Regions from separate parts of the Exiguobacterium abrahamii genome, predicted to be linked through region 3. Evidence: predicted binding sites of a transcription regulator. Region 3 holds the regulator's gene; each other region holds the start of a gene.
The links. The regulator Rex, encoded in region 3, represses fermentation and respiration genes when NADH is low (regulators of the CRP and FNR family bind a similar motif). The targets are predictions, from matches to a motif close to TTGTGAAATATTTCACAA.

Region 1 (5,469 bases), 780 kb from region 3:
TGGTAAAATACTTTAAAAATCATGCCTAGCAACTCCTTATCAGTACATTGTTTTTTGTCCTTAGTACAGTATACACGATACATGGACTATTTTTCATCCTTATTCGGCATGTTCCCTTCCGGCAACACGCTTTTGGTTATGCTATACTTTCACATGAACAGGTCATTTCGACCAATTAAAAAGAGAAGGTGAAACCATGGCAAATCAGAAAGTCGTCTTTTTCGATATCGACGGAACCTTATTGCATGATGGTCATTTTGTTCCGGAATCAACAAAACAGGCAATTCGTAAGCTTCAAGAAAATGGTGTCTATGTAGCCCTTGCAACTGGACGCGGACCTGCGATGTTGTCTGGAATCCGTGAATTACTCAACATCGATACGATCATCGGTTACAACGGACAAATCGTTGTTCATCAAAATGAAATCATCTACAAACGTCCACAACCGAAGACGGATTTGACACAGTTGACACAACAAGCGAAAGAAAACGGACATACACTTGTCTACCTCGGTGAAACAAAAGGCTTCACGACGAAATCGAATGACCTTCATGTCGTCGATTCACTCGGAGAGCTTGATATGCCGTTACCAATTCACGATGAAGAAGCGTTTTTATCGCATGATGTTTTCCAAACGCTCGTCTACTGCACAGCTGAAGAAGAGAGCGATTATGTTAAACGTTATGACGCATTCGATTTCATTCGTTGGCACCCACATGCAATGGATGTCATCAATGTCGGTTCTTCGAAAGCAGAAGGGATCAAACAATTCCTGAAATTGACGAATATTCGCCGCGAAGATACCTTTGCATTCGGTGATGCCTTAAACGATTTAGAGATGCTCCGCTACGTTGGAACGGGTATTGCGATGGGCAACGGGCTTCCAGAAACGAAAGCTGCCGCCGATTATGTCACGAAACCCATCCTTGAGGACGGTATCGCACACGGATTAAAAGAATTCCAACTCATTTAATTAAGTACATGTAAAGCTGAGGCGCGCCTCAGCTTTTTTTAGTTCTTCACTTTATGAATCGCACGCTCTAGACGGTCGAGATCCTCATTTTCACCAATGACGACGAGATAGTCCCCTTTTTCAATCATTTCGTCAGCTTGTAGAGAAATCAGAACGTTTTCTCCACGTTTAATCGCGACGACGTTCGCTCCGTATTTGCTTCGTAGATCAAGGTCGATCAATGTTTGTTTTGCCATCCGGTCACTGACTTTAATTTCAACGATCGAAAATTCTTGAGATAAATCGAGATAGTCAAGAATATTGGAACTCATTAAACCGTTCGCAATCCGCACTCCCATATCCCGTTCGGGGTGAACGATGAAATCTGCTCCGATTTTTCGTAATACTTTTTCGTGGTAATCGTTCGTCGCTTTGACAGTAATCGATTGTACCCCGAGCTCTTTTAAGATCAATGTCGTCAAGATGGACGCTTGAATATTTTCCCCGATGGCAACGATGACATGATCGAAGTTTCGGATTCCTAGACTTTTTAAGACGTTCTCATCCGTCGTATCCGCGATGACGGAATGCGTTGCAATTCCCATGAATTCATTGACGCGCTCCTCGTCGGAGTCAATCGCTAAGACATCGTAGCCATTTTTCGATAATTCACGGACAATCGAGCCACCAAAGCGCCCTAGTCCAATTACTGCAAACTCTCCATTCATTTTCACAACTCTCCTTCACAATCGCTCTTCCTTAGTAGTGTACCCGATTCAATTTAAAAATACTATAAACGCCCCTGCGATTCGCAGAGGCGTTTATTCATCCATTATTTTGAGGATTTCCCACGTACATAATCGTTATCGAACAAGAAGAGTCGTAAAATCAAGTACAACGCCGGAATCAAGAGTAAGAGTCCGAAGATGAAGACAACGACGAGTGCGGAAGCCATTGTTTCGTTAACGACCGCTTTGTTGATATCGATATATGGATACAAGATATATGGTAAGTGCGTATAACCATAACCGAACCATGCCACTCCATACTGTAGCATGACCGCGACGAAAGCAATTCCGTAATTCTTCTTCATGTAGACGAGTGTCACCGCAACAAGGAAGAAGATGAAACTAGCAGCGAACCACCACCAGTTCCCGTTTAAGATGTTCTCATAGTGCCATGCCGCTTGATTTTTCAATCCAAAGAAGACAAGTGCACAGACTAGAATCGTCGGACCACTCCAGAAGAGTGCCCATTTACGAATCAATGGCGTAGCCCCTTCATCCTTCGCTTTATCTGCGTAGAACAAGAGGAACATCGCACTGATATAGAGGACGGATACGATAGCGAGTGCTACGACCGACCAAGAGTAAAAGTTCGTAAATAATTTTGTTCCTAAAAACTCGACTGTTTCATTCGTTTTACGAATGAATCCACCTTGACTGATTGTCAAAGTCGTTGACATCGCCGCCGGAATCAATAGACCAGTTGCTCCATATAAGAACGTATAGAACATGCTGTCGTTTGATCCATAATTGGCAAATGCATAGAAGCTACCACGAATCGCAATCAATACGAGAACGATTGAGGCTGGCACGAGCAGTGCCGTACCGAAATAATAAGCGGTATCCGGGAAGAACCCGACTAGTCCGACGAAGAAGAATACGAAGAAGACATTCGTTACCTCCCACACTGGTGAGAGATAACGAAGAATCAATCGATTCGTTAAATGATCCCGCTTCGTATATTTTGAATAAAAGGCGTAAAATCCAGCACCGAAGTCAATTGAGGCAACGATGAGATATCCGTACAGGAAAGTCCAGAGGACCGTAATTCCTAGTGTTTGAACGTCCAAATCGTTCCCTCCTTACTTGTTATCATCCACGAACATAGCTTCCCCACGCGCGTGGTGGTTTTCAGCAAGTTCTTGAAGTTCTTTACCAACCGGGTTTTTCTTGAACATCCGTAATAATACGACTGTACAAATCGTACCGAGCATCAAGTACAAGGCACTGAATAGAATCAACATCGGACCAACAGCAGTTGATGTCGTCGCCGCATCCGCTGTCCGCATGATGCCGTACAGTGTCCAAGGTTGGCGCCCAATTTCAGCATACATCCAACCTGCTTCAATTGAAATCATCGCCAGAGGTCCACCGATGAAGACACCTCTTAATATCCATTTGTTATAAGGATTTAATTTTTTCAAACGGAATGCCAAGATGAACAAGGCAGAGATGGCAGCCAAATACATACCAATCGAAACCATGATATCGAAGAAATAGTGAACGATCAGCGGTGCTTGATCTTCTTTTGCGAACTCATTTAGACCAATGACTTCTGTATCTGGAGCTCCACCCGCAAGAATCGAGAGTGCGTATGGGATTTTGACGGCTCCCTTGATTTCATAACTGCCGTCTTCTTGCTGATCAAGTATCCCACCGAAGATCAACTCGGCTTCACTTGTCGTTTCAAAATGCCATTCAGCAGCCGCGAGTTTCTCTGGCTGATATTTCGCCAAGTATTTCCCTGAGAAGTCCCCGACAAGTGCCGTCGAGAAGGCAAAAATCAATCCAGCCATGACCGTTAAGCGAAGTGCTTTTTTGTGATACGCTGTTTCCGCTGCTGAGAGTGTTTTTTTGCGGAGTAAGTGGAACGCCGCGATTGCCGCCAAGATGAATGCGACTGTCAAATAAGCCGATACGATGACGTGTGTTGCTTTTGTAGGTGTTGCTGTATTGAACATTGCTTTTAATGGTTCGATTTGCGTTAGCGTTCCGTTGACGATCTTAAATCCTTCTGGTGAGTTCATGAAGGAGTTGACTGTCGTAATGAAGAATGCTGATGCTGTCGCACCGATGACGACCGGAATCCCGATCAACCAGTGTAACCATGGGTTTTTGAACCGATCCCACGTGTACAGATAAATACCGAGGAAGATCGCTTCAAAGAAGAACGCAAATGTTTCCATGAATAGCGGTAGTGCGATCGTTTGACCAGCCACTTGCATGAGTGACGGCCAAAGTAGTGATAATTGCAATCCGATAGCCGTCCCTGTCACGACACCGACTGCGACGGTAACGACGTATCCACGCGTCCACCGTCTAGCTAATAAAATATAATCCGGATCTTTGCGTTTCAGACCGATGAATTCAGCTGCGAGTACCATGAGTGGTACCCCGACGCCAATCGTCGCGAATATAATATGAAACGCTAATGTGAGCCCTGTCAACAATCGACTGAGCAATACGGGATCATTGAACATGTATATAGCCCCCTCTTCCTAAAACATACTTCTCTATATGGTCTATAACCGTATCATAGAGAACATAACCCTTTATGTCTGTTTATAATGTTTGATGTAACAAATTGTTCACATGTGCACGTGATTTTTTTCACAAAATGTTCGAAAACTCCTATTCTTACATATATAAAAAGCTTTCCCATTCTTGATTTCGAAAGGGAAAGCTTAATGTCCTTCATTATTTCATAAAACTTTTTAAACATATTCTCGGAAATAATGATCGAGTAAATCAATCACAAATGGAATCGCGGATTCATCCGGATTCAAGGTTGGTTGGTGCAGTCCAGATGTCGGATTGTCGACTCCGAGCCAAAACATCATCCCTGGAATTTCCTTCAACATGAATCCGAAGTCTTCTCCTGTCATTGCTGCATCGCATTCAATGTAGTTCGCATTCATTTTGACGAATGATGAAAATTTATCAACGATGTGTCGGTCATTGACGACCTCGTAATAACGATTTCCGAATTGTAGATCAATCTTGACGCCAAACGAAGCTTCGATTCCCCGGATGATGTCACGAACGCGTCGTTCCAGTTTTTCCATGTCTTCCCCGTTGAGCGCGCGCATCGTACCGTCAAGAACAGCTCTACCGGCGATGACGTTTTCTCGAATCCCGGCATCCACTTTTCCAATCGTAATGACGCTACAATTCATCGGATTGATGGATCGGCTGACGATTGTTTGCAATTGCATGATCAAGGCTGCTTGCGCAACGACCGTATCAATCGTCAAATGAGGAAATGCCGCATGACCACTTTGACCATAGATCGTGATATGGACTTCTCGAGCACTCGCGAACAAGACGCCGGGACGGCTTGCAATCGTACCGACTGGATACTCCGGTGCGACGTGAAGACCATACATCTCACTTGGACGATATTTTTCAAACAACGGACTTTTAATCATCGGTTCTGCCCCGCCCGGACCTTCTTCCGCTGGTTGGAATAAAAAGACGACATCATCCATGACCGGCAATTCAATGATTCGTTTCATCAATCCCAACGCAATCGACGTGTGCATATCGTGACCACAGGCATGCATGAAGCCTGGATGTTCCGAACAAAATGGAAGACCTGTCGCTTCTTCGATTGGTAACCCATCAATGTCTGCCCGGTATCCAATCGTCCGATTTCCAGTCAATCCTTTCACTCGAACGAAAACACCCGTTTCAAACGTGTCATACGTGACACGATCTGGTGGATAAGCACGA
Region 2 (5,469 bases), on a different contig from region 3:
CGAGGTTTTCCCACTTATAGACACCGAGTTGATGATACGGGAGTACTTCGACGCGCTCGACGTTTCCGAGCGTCCGGATGAACTCGCCGGTCTGACGGAGGAAATGTTCCGACATCGTAATACCTGGAACGAGGACATGGCGAATCCAGACGGGAATGTTTCGCTCGGCTAGTCGTTTTGCGAAGGCGAGTGTATTGGCGTTACTCCGTCCAGTCAAGACGCGGCAAGCGGCATCGTCGATATGTTTGATATCGAGCAGTACCAGATCCGTCGCATCGAGAATGGCGTCGATGTTTTTCGGGACGACGGATCCCGCGGTATCGATGACCGTATGCAGTCCATGGCGTTTTGCTTCTGTTAAAGCAGCCTCTAAGAACTCTGGCTGAGCGAGCGGTTCACCTCCAGAGAAGGTGATTCCGCCACCCGTTGCCTCGAAAAAGGAGCGATAGCTGATCGCTTCTTTTACGACTTCGTCAGCTGAGACACGCCGTCCGCAACCGAACTCCCATGTATCCACGTTATGACAGTATTGACACCGTAGTGGACATCCTTGCGTAAAGACGATGAATCGAATGCCAGGACCATCGACTGTTCCACATGATTCAACGGAATGGATCATACCATAGGTCATCCTGCTCACTTCCTTTCACATACTACACATCATTTTAGAGAGAACCGTGGAACGTTCGATTGATGACATCGATCTGTTGTTCACGCGTCAGTTTAATGAAGTTGACGGCATAACCGGATACCCGAATCGTTAACTGTGGATATTGTTCTGGATGCTCCATGGCATCGAGTAACGTCTCACGGTCAAAGACATTGACATTCAAATGGTGTCCTTTTGAAGTCGTACCACCCATATATCCGTCAAGTAATCCGACTGTATTGCGAATGCGTGTGGCTTCATCCTTACCAAGTGCTTTTGGCACGATCGAGAACGTGTAGGAGATCCCGTCGAGCGCATGTTCATATGGTAATTTTCCGACAGATGTCAAGGCGGCGACAGCACCACGGGTATCACGTCCATGCATCGGGTTAGCACCCGGTGCGAATGGTTCACCCGCACGGCGTCCATCTGGCGTATTTCCTGTTTTTTTACCATAGACGACGTTTGAAGTAATCGTCAGGACAGACTGTGTCGGAAGGGCATTGCGATACGTTGGATGTTTACGGATTTTCTCCATGAACAGTGTGACGAGATCGACCGCCATCTGATCCACCCGTTCATCGTTATTCCCGAACTTCGGAAACTCGCCTTCGATCTTGAAATCGACTGCAATCCCATCCGCATCTCGGATTGGACGAACTGTCGCATAACGGATGGCGGATAGACTGTCAGCGACGACTGATAAACCAGCGATACCGCATGCCATCGTCCGTAAGATTTCTGGATCATGTAATGCCATTTCAATCCGTTCGTAACTGTATTTATCATGCATGTAGTGAATGACATTCAGTGTGTTGACGTACAGTTCTGCGAGCCAATCGAGTTGACGATCATAAGCCGCCATTACAGTTTCGTAATCGAGTACTTCATCGAGCATCAATGGACTTGCTGGGGCGACTTGGATTTTGAGCTTCTCGTCCATTCCGCCATTGATCGTATAGAGTAATGCTTTTGCCAGGTTTGCTCGCGCACCGAAGAACTGCATCTGTTTCCCGATCTTCATCGCGGAGACACAACAAGCGATGCCGTAATCATCTCCATAAACCGGTAACATCAAATCATCGTTTTCATATTGAATCGAGCTTGAAACGATCGACATCTTCGCACAGAATTCCTTGAATCCGCGTGGAAGCTGAGTAGACCAGAGAACGGTTAGATTCGGTTCCGGTGCCGGACCAAGTGTCGAGAGAGTGTGTAAGAAGCGGAATGAACTTTTCGTGACGTTTGATCGTCCATCTTCACTCATTCCACCGATTGATTCCGTTACCCACGTCGGATCACCTGAGAACAGATCGTTGTAGTCTGGTGTCCGTAAGAACTTAACGATCCGAAGCTTCATGACGAAATGATCGACGAGTTCTTGTGCAGTCTCTTCCGTCAAGCGACCAGCCGCAAGATCACGTTCGACATAAATATCAAGGAACGTCGAGACTCGACCGAGTGACATGGCTGCCCCGTTTTGCTCTTTGATGGCAGCAAGATAGGCAAGATAGACCCACTGGAATGCTTCTTGTGCTGTTTCTGCAGGGCGGGAGAGATCGAAACCATAGCGAGCTCCAAGCTCGGTCAATTCCGTTAATGCGCGCAACTGTTCATTCATCTCTTCACGTTCGCGAATCATCGATTCAGATAAGAACCCGCCACGTGCCTTTAAATCCTTTTTACGTTCTTCGATCAAGCGTGCCGTTCCGTACAAAGCAACACGACGATAGTCACCGATGATCCGTCCGCGACCATAAGCATCAGGTAATCCGGTGATAATACCGGCTTTACGTGCAGCGCGCATCTCAGGGGTATAGGCATCGAAAACCCCTTGGTTATGTGTCTTCCGGTACTCGCTGAAAGTTTTCGTGACGGTCTCGTCTGCTTCAAAGCCATACGCAGCTAGGGCATCATTCACCATCCGAATCCCACCATTCGGATGAATCGAACGTTTAAACGGTTCGTCTGTCTGTAAACCGACGATTTTTTCGAGTGAGCGATTCAGATACCCTGCATCATGCGAGAGGATCGTTGATGGTGTTTTAGCATCGACGGCATACACACCACCACGTTGTCGCTCTTCATTCGTCAGCTGTAGAATTTGTTGCCAGAGACGTTCCGTTGCTTGCGTCGGACCGACTAAAAAGTGATCATCTCCTGTATATTCCGTGCGATTGAGTCGGATGAAGTCTGCGACATCGATCGTCTTTACCCATTCACCAGACGTAAAGTTCGTCCAAGCACTCGTTTTTTCTAATAACATGGATACCACTCCTTTAATATTGAGCTAATCATCAGTTCCTTATGTGAATAGTGTAACAAAAGGAAGGGTTGATTCCCTTTACGTTCATGTGAATGTTTTAACAAGTGGACAAACGTTGGTATGACGGGCTTTCTTTATTTCTGTATTCATATGAAAATAGTTTAAAAAAACAGATTTAGATTGCTAATTCAAGGTTTTTTGGAAACTGTATGAGTTGATTTGAAAAAGATTCACTAGAACAGTTGAAACTGTGAGGAATGTCACGCTACGGTGCCTTGTATTTTTAAGACGTATCGTTGACAATGAAAAAGGGAATATAGAACGTGGAGGTGTGCCAAATGGAGTATGTATCATTAACACAACAAGGAGAGTATCAGTCAGGAGACTGGGTCTCGCTGAAAATCGGATCGGATGGTTCAACGCGAACGGGAATGATCACGGAATTCGAAAATGATGGATTCTGGATTCGGTTTGAAGATGATTTTGATTATGAAGACTTTATCGGCTATGATGAATCGTATTGGATTGCGCTTGTTCGTCGTCCGGTTGACGTAAAAGCGACGTATGCGAGTCTTGCGGAGTACCCGGCACTCGCTGCAGAATTACAGGATCGTGTCATCCAAGGATTCGAAATTTTAGAAGAAGAAGCCGGTGAAGGCGAGATTCGCTTCCACATTCGATTGCTCGACGCAGGAAATGAATATACACAGACATTACGGGGATACCGTGATGCATCAGGAGATCATGTCGAATACGTAACGGCATGATGGAATTAAGAGAGTAGGAGAAATCGTTATGAACTTTACAAAACCGTTTTTACAGGAAGCATGGGAACGCGCACGCTTTACGGAGTTGATGCCTGTTCAAGAACAAGCGATTCCGTTGTTGCGCGAAGGAAAAGATGTACTGGCTGAAGCGCCGACAGGAACAGGGAAGACGCTTGCTTATGTCATTCCAGCTTTAGAAAAGATTGAAGTAGAAGAACCACACGTGCAAGTCGTGATCACGGCACCAACACGGGAACTCGTCATGCAAATTCATCAAGTCATTCAATTGTTTGCTCAAGGAAGTGGTATCAAATCCGGTGCATTCATTGGTGGTGTTGAATTAAAACGACAATATGAACGATTGAAGAAAAAACCACAAATCATCGTCGGAACGCCAGGGCGTCTCGTTGAGTTGATCGATTCGAAGAAGCTAAAGATGCATAAGGTGAAATTGATCGTCTTGGACGAAGCGGATCAAATCTATGAGAGTGGTATGAGTGACTCGGCGACGCGAATCGCAAACAGTGCACTACGCGATCGCCAGTTAGCATTCGTCTCCGCGACATTACCGGAACGGACAGCAGAATGGGGACGGACGCTTGCAAACAACCCTGAGACGATTCGAGTTGAGCGTGCCGTCAGTACACAAGTGACATTCGGTTATTTGGAGACTTCACGTCGTCAGAAGCCGGAATTGTTACGTCGTCTGGCGAACATGCAAGGATCAAAAGTACTGACATTCATTAATAACCGTTCCTTCCTCGGACCATTGAATGGCGAGTTGAGTAAATTCTCATTGAAATACCGGATTTTAGACGCTGAAAAGGGTAAACGAGAGCGGATGGAGACATTGCGTTCTTATAAAAAGGGAGAGTTTCCTTTACTCGTCACGACAGGTCTTGCGGCACGTGGGTTAGATATCGAAGCAGTCACGCATGTCGTCCATTATGATTTGCCGGAGTCGCTTGACGATTTCGTACACCGTTCAGGTCGGACGGGACGTGGAAACGCGAACGGAATGGTACTTGCTCTTGTTACGGATCAAGACTTAAAACACTTAAAAACACTTGCGAAGCAAATGGGCGTCGAGATGGAAGCGATGGAAATTTACCGTGGGGAAGTCATTCCAAAACGTGAATTCACAGCACCTCAGACGATTAAACGACCGGCTACTCCTCACCGGAAAGGGCGATCGAAATGAAGAACGATCGAAAAGTAATTCCGTTTCCGACGACGGTTTCTGAAGCGGAAATGAATGCAGCCTTGAAGAAGATGTATCAAGAAGCAGCGACAGCGCGTAGTACGGATTGGGTCGCTTTCATTGAAGAGATTGCGACGGAGGGACGTTGGTATTTAAAAGATGCTGAATTGTTCCGGGACTTATTCGTAGATTGGGCAATCTTCTATGAGACGGATGATCAAGGAAAAACGCCGCACGGTCGTTTTCTTGAGCAGGTCAAAGAAGAGTTATCGCCTAGCCTCTACCGCGCCTTGCGTGGATTAGCGGACCCGATGCCTTCGTTGTTTCAAGTCGAGGCGGATGGTGTCGTTGATTTAATGTCAAAACAGACGTATCAAACGGATTTGTCTGAGATTGAAGTCGAATCAGGTGATTTGTTAATTGGAAAACTGCTCTACATTTCTGGGAAATGGCGCTTTGCGATTGCCTATATGAAAGTAGCACGCGCACTGGTACCAGAAGTCCTCGCTTTGTTGACGGACTTCGTGGATGAAGTAGGAGAAGACGCGTTGCTTCGTCAGTATCCAGAATTTTGTGCGGAATTGAT
Region 3 (5,469 bases):
CGTGCATTGATGCGCCCGCACCTAAATCACGGATTTCGCTATCGTGATCGGCATAGTTATAGCCGTACGGTACTTTTTCCGTGAAGTACTTTCCTTTTAAGCCTTTTGTTTCTTTCGCACTATCGACTTTCGAAGAAGTCAAATCGATCTTCGTTTCTGGGCTCAAGACCATGTCCTTATGCGATGGATCGATTCCCGTATCGATGACGGCAACGATTGTTCCTTCCCCTTTAAAACCATAGTCCTGCCATGTTTCCTTCGCATTGACCATGTCCTTGCTGTACAGCATGTCTGGCTTGGCACCTTTAGCAACTTCCGGACGCGCGTATTCATGGGCGATATGTACGCTCTTGACTCCGCTCAGTTGTTTGATGTCTTCGATGTCGCCGAACTTGACTTCACCACTGAATCCGTTGATGACGGTCGTGAAGCTTTCCTTATATGTAACGGGAATCGCCTTTTTAGCGATGGCTGACTTGACTGATTTTTGGACGTTGACGAGGCGATCTTTGATCGACTCTTTTTCGGCATTGCTCAATGTGCTATACCGCTTGTTTTGAGCCTGGGCGATTTGAATCGCCGGCTTCTCTTCCATCTCGATGACGACACGGACTTTATCCGATTGTTTGTAGTTCTTCTCTTGCCCCGATTTCTTCAAAGAGAGTGTCTGCGGTTTTTGACCCGTTGCTTTGTCTTGCGACGACAGTGCACCTTGCGCACTGACTAGATTGGAAGACGTCATTAAGACGGCTGCCATAAGTGCAATCTTCTTCTTCATGCGTTCGTTTTCCCCTTTTCTGTAAAACCATAGTAGTACTACTGATAAAACAGTTAAACGAAAATTCTGTATATTTAGTTTAATGAATTTAATGGAAATAAACAATTTATATTTGCCTATTTTTTTAATTTATTTGTTTTACGTGACATTTTATATTTTTAAGGAATTTAACTGGGAGAAAAATAAAAACTCCTCGACGCCTCGAGGAGTTGGATATTTGGTATTGGTGGAGACTATCGGGATCGAACCGACGACCTTTTGGCTGCCAGCCAAACGCTCTCCCAGCTGAGCTAAGCCCCCATGAATTATCTTTAGTATACGCATCGCTAACTGCTTTATCAATATAAAAATAACGCTTTCATAAAAAAGAATTCCTTCCAAAATCGTCGGAAGGAATTCACGATTCATTTATTCAATTCACGCATCAAATCCGCCTGTCGTTCAAGCTCTGCCTGTTGCTCGAGGATCAAGACCTTTTTGTATGTCCGCGCAGAAATCAAGATGCTGATCTCATAGAGAACGAACAATGGCACCGAGATCATCAAGTGTGACGTCACGTCCGGCGGTGCGATCAATGCCGCAACGACGAACAGCGCAAAGTACGCATATTTCCGATTCTTTCGCATGAAATATGGCGTCACGAGACCAAGACGTGTCAGGAACATCGTCACGACCGGCAATTGGAACAGAAGACCGAACGGCATCGTCAATCGGATGAGGAAACTGAAATAGTTTTCCACTCCGATGACTTGTTCGATTCCGAGCTCTTTCCCGAGATCCGTTGAGACTTCAAGCAAGAAGGGAAGCAACCAGAAATACGAGAAGGCTACGCCAGCCAAAAACAGAAAGAAGATGACCGGAATATACGTCAATGTCGCTTTTTGCTCCTTGTCATAAAGTCCTGGTCGGACGAATGCCCAGAGTTGATACATCCAGAACGGTGACGCTAAAATCAGCGCAATGATGAACGCAAGATTCAAATACAACATTAAAGGATCGGCGACGTTGAAGGCATTCAAACCGATGCCGAGCTCTTTTAAGTCCGCTTGCAAGAAGCGAACGAGCGGTCGGACGAGCGGAAATGCGACAGCGAACAGGACGACGACGATGATAAGCGACCAGACGATCCGCTTACGCAGTTCGTCAAGGTGCGACGTCATGCTTTGCTCTTGATCAACCGTCATGATTCAATCACTTCTCTTTCGGTTCGTCCTTTTTATCGTCGTCCATGATGCCGTTCGTGGCATTCTTGAACTCTTTCAATGTCTGACCTGCAGCGCGTCCGAATTCTGGTAACTTCTTCGGTCCGAAAATGATCAATGCGACGACCGCGATTAATCCGATGCTCGCAGGTCCGATACCTAGTGTGAGCGGAATAAGGTTTTCCATTATGATTTCACTCCTTCAGCTGATTGCGAATAATGCTTCATGAAATAAACTAACGACTGCAACTCGATCGATAAATCAATGTGATGGACCCGGACGCTCGCTGGCACGTTCAACCGCGCTGGCGTAAAGTTCAGGATGCCTGTCACACCATACTCGACTAACTCATCCGCTACTGACTGCGCGAACTGGGATGGAACCGTCAAGATGGCGACATCGACCTGATTCGCTTCGATTTGTTCTTTCATGTCCGAAACATGATAGATTGGAACGTCATGCGTCGTTGTTCCGACCTTCTCTTCGTCCGCATCAAACGCAACGACTATCCGAGTACTATTATTCTTTAAAAAGTTATAATTTGCAAACGCTGTTCCGAGATGACCGACCCCGATTAAGGCAACATTCGTCACCTCATCTTGATTCAAGGTTTTGCGGAAAAACGTTAAGAGATGTTGAACGTTATATCCATACCCCTTCTTCCCTAATGCCCCAAAGTAGGAAAAATCGCGACGAATCGTTGCTGAATCAACCTTCACCGCCTCGCTTAACTCAGCAGAAGAGACGCGGAGCTTGCCTGAATTGTATAAACTTTGGATGAAGCGATAATATAGCGGCAACCGTTTTGCTGTCGCTTGTGGAATTTTTGTGTCTGGTCCATTCATCCTGCAGTTCCCCCTTCGGCCACATCCATCGTGGCACCCAAATCTTTGCAAAAAGCTTTCTACTCTCCTTGATTGTAAACCACTTCACATAGAGTCACAAATAATATATTCCGCAGGACCTCGCGCTTTTGTTCGTGATAGACTAAAGGGTGGAAGGATGGATGGAAATGATACTCTTACAAGTCAACCAACTCTCGAAATCATTCGGCGTCGAGCCGATTTTAGAAAATATCAAATTGGAAGTACAAGAGCGCGATCGCATTGCGCTCGTCGGACGAAACGGTGCCGGTAAATCGACCCTGCTCAAAATCATTGCTGGCGAACTCAGTCATGACTCGGGCGACATCATGAAAGGCAAGGATGTCAAAATCGGTTATCTCGCGCAGGACAGTGGTCTCGAATCGAACGAGACGATCTGGAACGAGATGCTGACTGTCTTCGAACATCTTCAGGAACAAGAACGAACACTGCGCCGGATGGAAATCGAAATGGGTATGGAGCATATCTTGAACGACCCGGTCGCGTACGATCGTCTCTTGAAGACATACGATCAAGCGCAACACGACTTCTCAGAAGCGGGTGGTTATCAGTTCGAAGCAAATATCCGCTCCGTTCTGCACGGGATGCGCTTTTATCCGGATGATTATTCGCGCCGGATTCAGACATTATCCGGTGGTCAACGGACACGGCTTGCCTTAGCGAAGATGCTCTTACAAGCACCAGAGCTTCTCATTCTCGATGAGCCGACCAATCACCTTGACATCGATACGCTCGCTTGGCTCGAAAGTTACCTCGGTGGTTATCGTGGTGCCGTCTTAATCGTCTCGCACGACCGGTACTTCCTCGACCAAGTCGTCAATGTCGTCTATGAATTGTCACGCAATGTCTGTCGTAAGTTCACCGGTAACTACACGAAGTACTTGGAGCAAAAAGCCGCCTTGTACGATCAGGAAATGAAGCAGTTCGAGCAGCAGCAAGAAGAAATCGCGAAGATGCAGGACTTCATTCAACGCAACATCGCCCGGGCGACGACGACAAAACGTGCCCAAAGTGTACGGAAGCGGCTCGAGAAGGTCGACCGGCTCGACCGACCAGATGGGGATGAGCGTAGCACGGTCCTGTCCTTCCCGATTGAAAAACAGAGCGGGAACGACGTTCTTCAAGTCAATCAACTGGCGATCGGTTACGAAGAAGCTGTCTCAAAAGACATCACGTTCCACTTGCAACGCGGTGAATCGCTGGCACTCGTCGGACCGAATGGAATCGGAAAATCGACGCTCCTGAAAGTCCTCGTCGGCCGCTTACGCCCCCTCTTCGGTGATTTCCGTTTCGGAACCGGCGTCTCGATCGGCTATTACGATCAAGAGCAGGCGGAACTCAATGATCGGAACCGTGTCATCGATGAGATTTGGAACGAATGGCCACTGATGCGTGAACAAGAAGTCCGGTCTGTCCTCGGGCAATTCCTGTTTAGCGGTGACGATGTCTTCAAGATTGTTCATGAGTTATCTGGTGGCGAACGCGGACGTCTCGCACTTGCAAAACTGAAACTCCGGAAAACGAACGTCCTCGTCCTCGATGAGCCGACGAACCACTTGGATCTGGATTCGAAGATGGTCCTTGAAAATGCGCTCGTCGACTACGAAGGAACGCTGTTATTCGTCTCTCACGACCGTTACTTCATCGACCGAATCGCGACCCGCGTCATCGAGATGAGTGAAGCCGGCGTGACGGAATACCTTGGTGATTATTCGTACTACACGGAGAAGAAGGCGGAGCAAGAAGAGATTGCGCGTCTTGAAGCCGAGGAAGCAAAAGCCGCAAAGGTCACGGCGTCGAAGACGATCGACAAGGAAGCACAGAAAGAAGAACGCAAGCGCCGTCAGCAGATTGAGCAACTCGAGCAAGACATCGAGCGGCTCGAACAGCGTTCGGCAGAAATTGAACAATTGCTCTGTGAACCGGAAGTCTTCAACGATATTCCGAAAGCGACAGCTCTTTCAGCAGAACGTGACCAGATTGATGTCGATCTGCTCGAATTGATGGAACGATGGGAGAACCAACACTGATGCGGACAAAAAGCTTTTTCATTAACTTGATTCAAGGATTGCTATCCGGCATCCTTTATTTCGTACCGATGTATGCGGACTACGTGTCGACCTTCATCCGGCCGGATGCCTTTAATGCCGCGCTTCCTTTGTTCCTCCTGATTTCTTGTATGATCGGTCTCGTTATCCAGACATGGAGCGGTCTTTTCGTCAGTTTACTCTCGGGATTATGCTGCACGCTCCTGACGACACAGCTATTTGTTGAACTCAATGACCCGTTGATCCTATCGTATTACGGTAGTGTCTCACCGCTCACCGCTTTCTTGATCAGCTGTGTCGGCATTTGGGCACTCGCGATCGTCTTTTATTTGCTCGATGGCTATCAGTACAGTAAACGTCATGGTCTTGAAGCCTCTTCAAACGAAATCGATCCGCAACCTTGAAGTCCGATCGATGAATCAGATGAACGACATGAGAAAAAGGAGTGGAGATTCCGGTAGCTAGGCCGGTCTCTTCACTCCTTTTCGTTTGAATCAAAACGAATCGTACGATGAATCAGGCATTTACGCTTCTATCATTTTGTCGGTCGGGCAAT

Region 1: the regulator Rex is predicted to act here: its motif matches at 4,336-4,353, upstream of ITJ88_RS03845 (cytochrome ubiquinol oxidase subunit I).
Region 2: the regulator Rex is predicted to act here: its motif matches at 3,002-3,019, upstream of pflB (formate C-acetyltransferase).

Annotation. Positions count from the first base shown of each region.
Region 1 is NZ_JADOYC010000001.1:782,647-788,115, reverse strand. Features, by position in the region: gene ITJ88_RS03865 (DNA-dependent RNA polymerase subunit epsilon) at 1-23, opposite strand, end outside; gene ITJ88_RS03860 (Cof-type HAD-IIB family hydrolase) at 197-973, shown strand; gene ITJ88_RS03855 (potassium channel family protein) at 1,012-1,680, opposite strand; gene ITJ88_RS03850 (cytochrome d ubiquinol oxidase subunit II) at 1,785-2,807, opposite strand; gene ITJ88_RS03845 (cytochrome ubiquinol oxidase subunit I) at 2,820-4,217, opposite strand; gene ITJ88_RS03840 (N-acetyldiaminopimelate deacetylase) at 4,452-5,469, opposite strand, start outside.
Region 2 is NZ_JADOYC010000004.1:165,575-171,043, forward strand. Features, by position in the region: gene pflA (pyruvate formate-lyase-activating protein) at 1-631, opposite strand, end outside; gene pflB (formate C-acetyltransferase) at 666-2,915, opposite strand; gene ITJ88_RS12890 (hypothetical protein) at 3,254-3,682, shown strand; gene ITJ88_RS12895 (DEAD/DEAH box helicase) at 3,711-4,883, shown strand; gene ITJ88_RS12900 (hypothetical protein) at 4,880-5,469, shown strand, end outside.
Region 3 is NZ_JADOYC010000001.1:6,932-12,400, reverse strand. Features, by position in the region: gene ITJ88_RS00095 (S8 family serine peptidase) at 1-778, opposite strand, end outside; tRNA gene ITJ88_RS00090 (tRNA-Ala) at 1,003-1,078, opposite strand; gene tatC (twin-arginine translocase subunit TatC) at 1,183-1,962, opposite strand; gene ITJ88_RS00080 (twin-arginine translocase TatA/TatE family subunit) at 1,970-2,167, opposite strand; gene ITJ88_RS00075 (redox-sensing transcriptional repressor Rex) at 2,167-2,826, opposite strand; gene ITJ88_RS00070 (ATP-binding cassette domain-containing protein) at 2,994-4,895, shown strand; gene ITJ88_RS00065 (hypothetical protein) at 4,895-5,317, shown strand; gene ITJ88_RS00060 (flavin reductase family protein) at 5,449-5,469, opposite strand, start outside.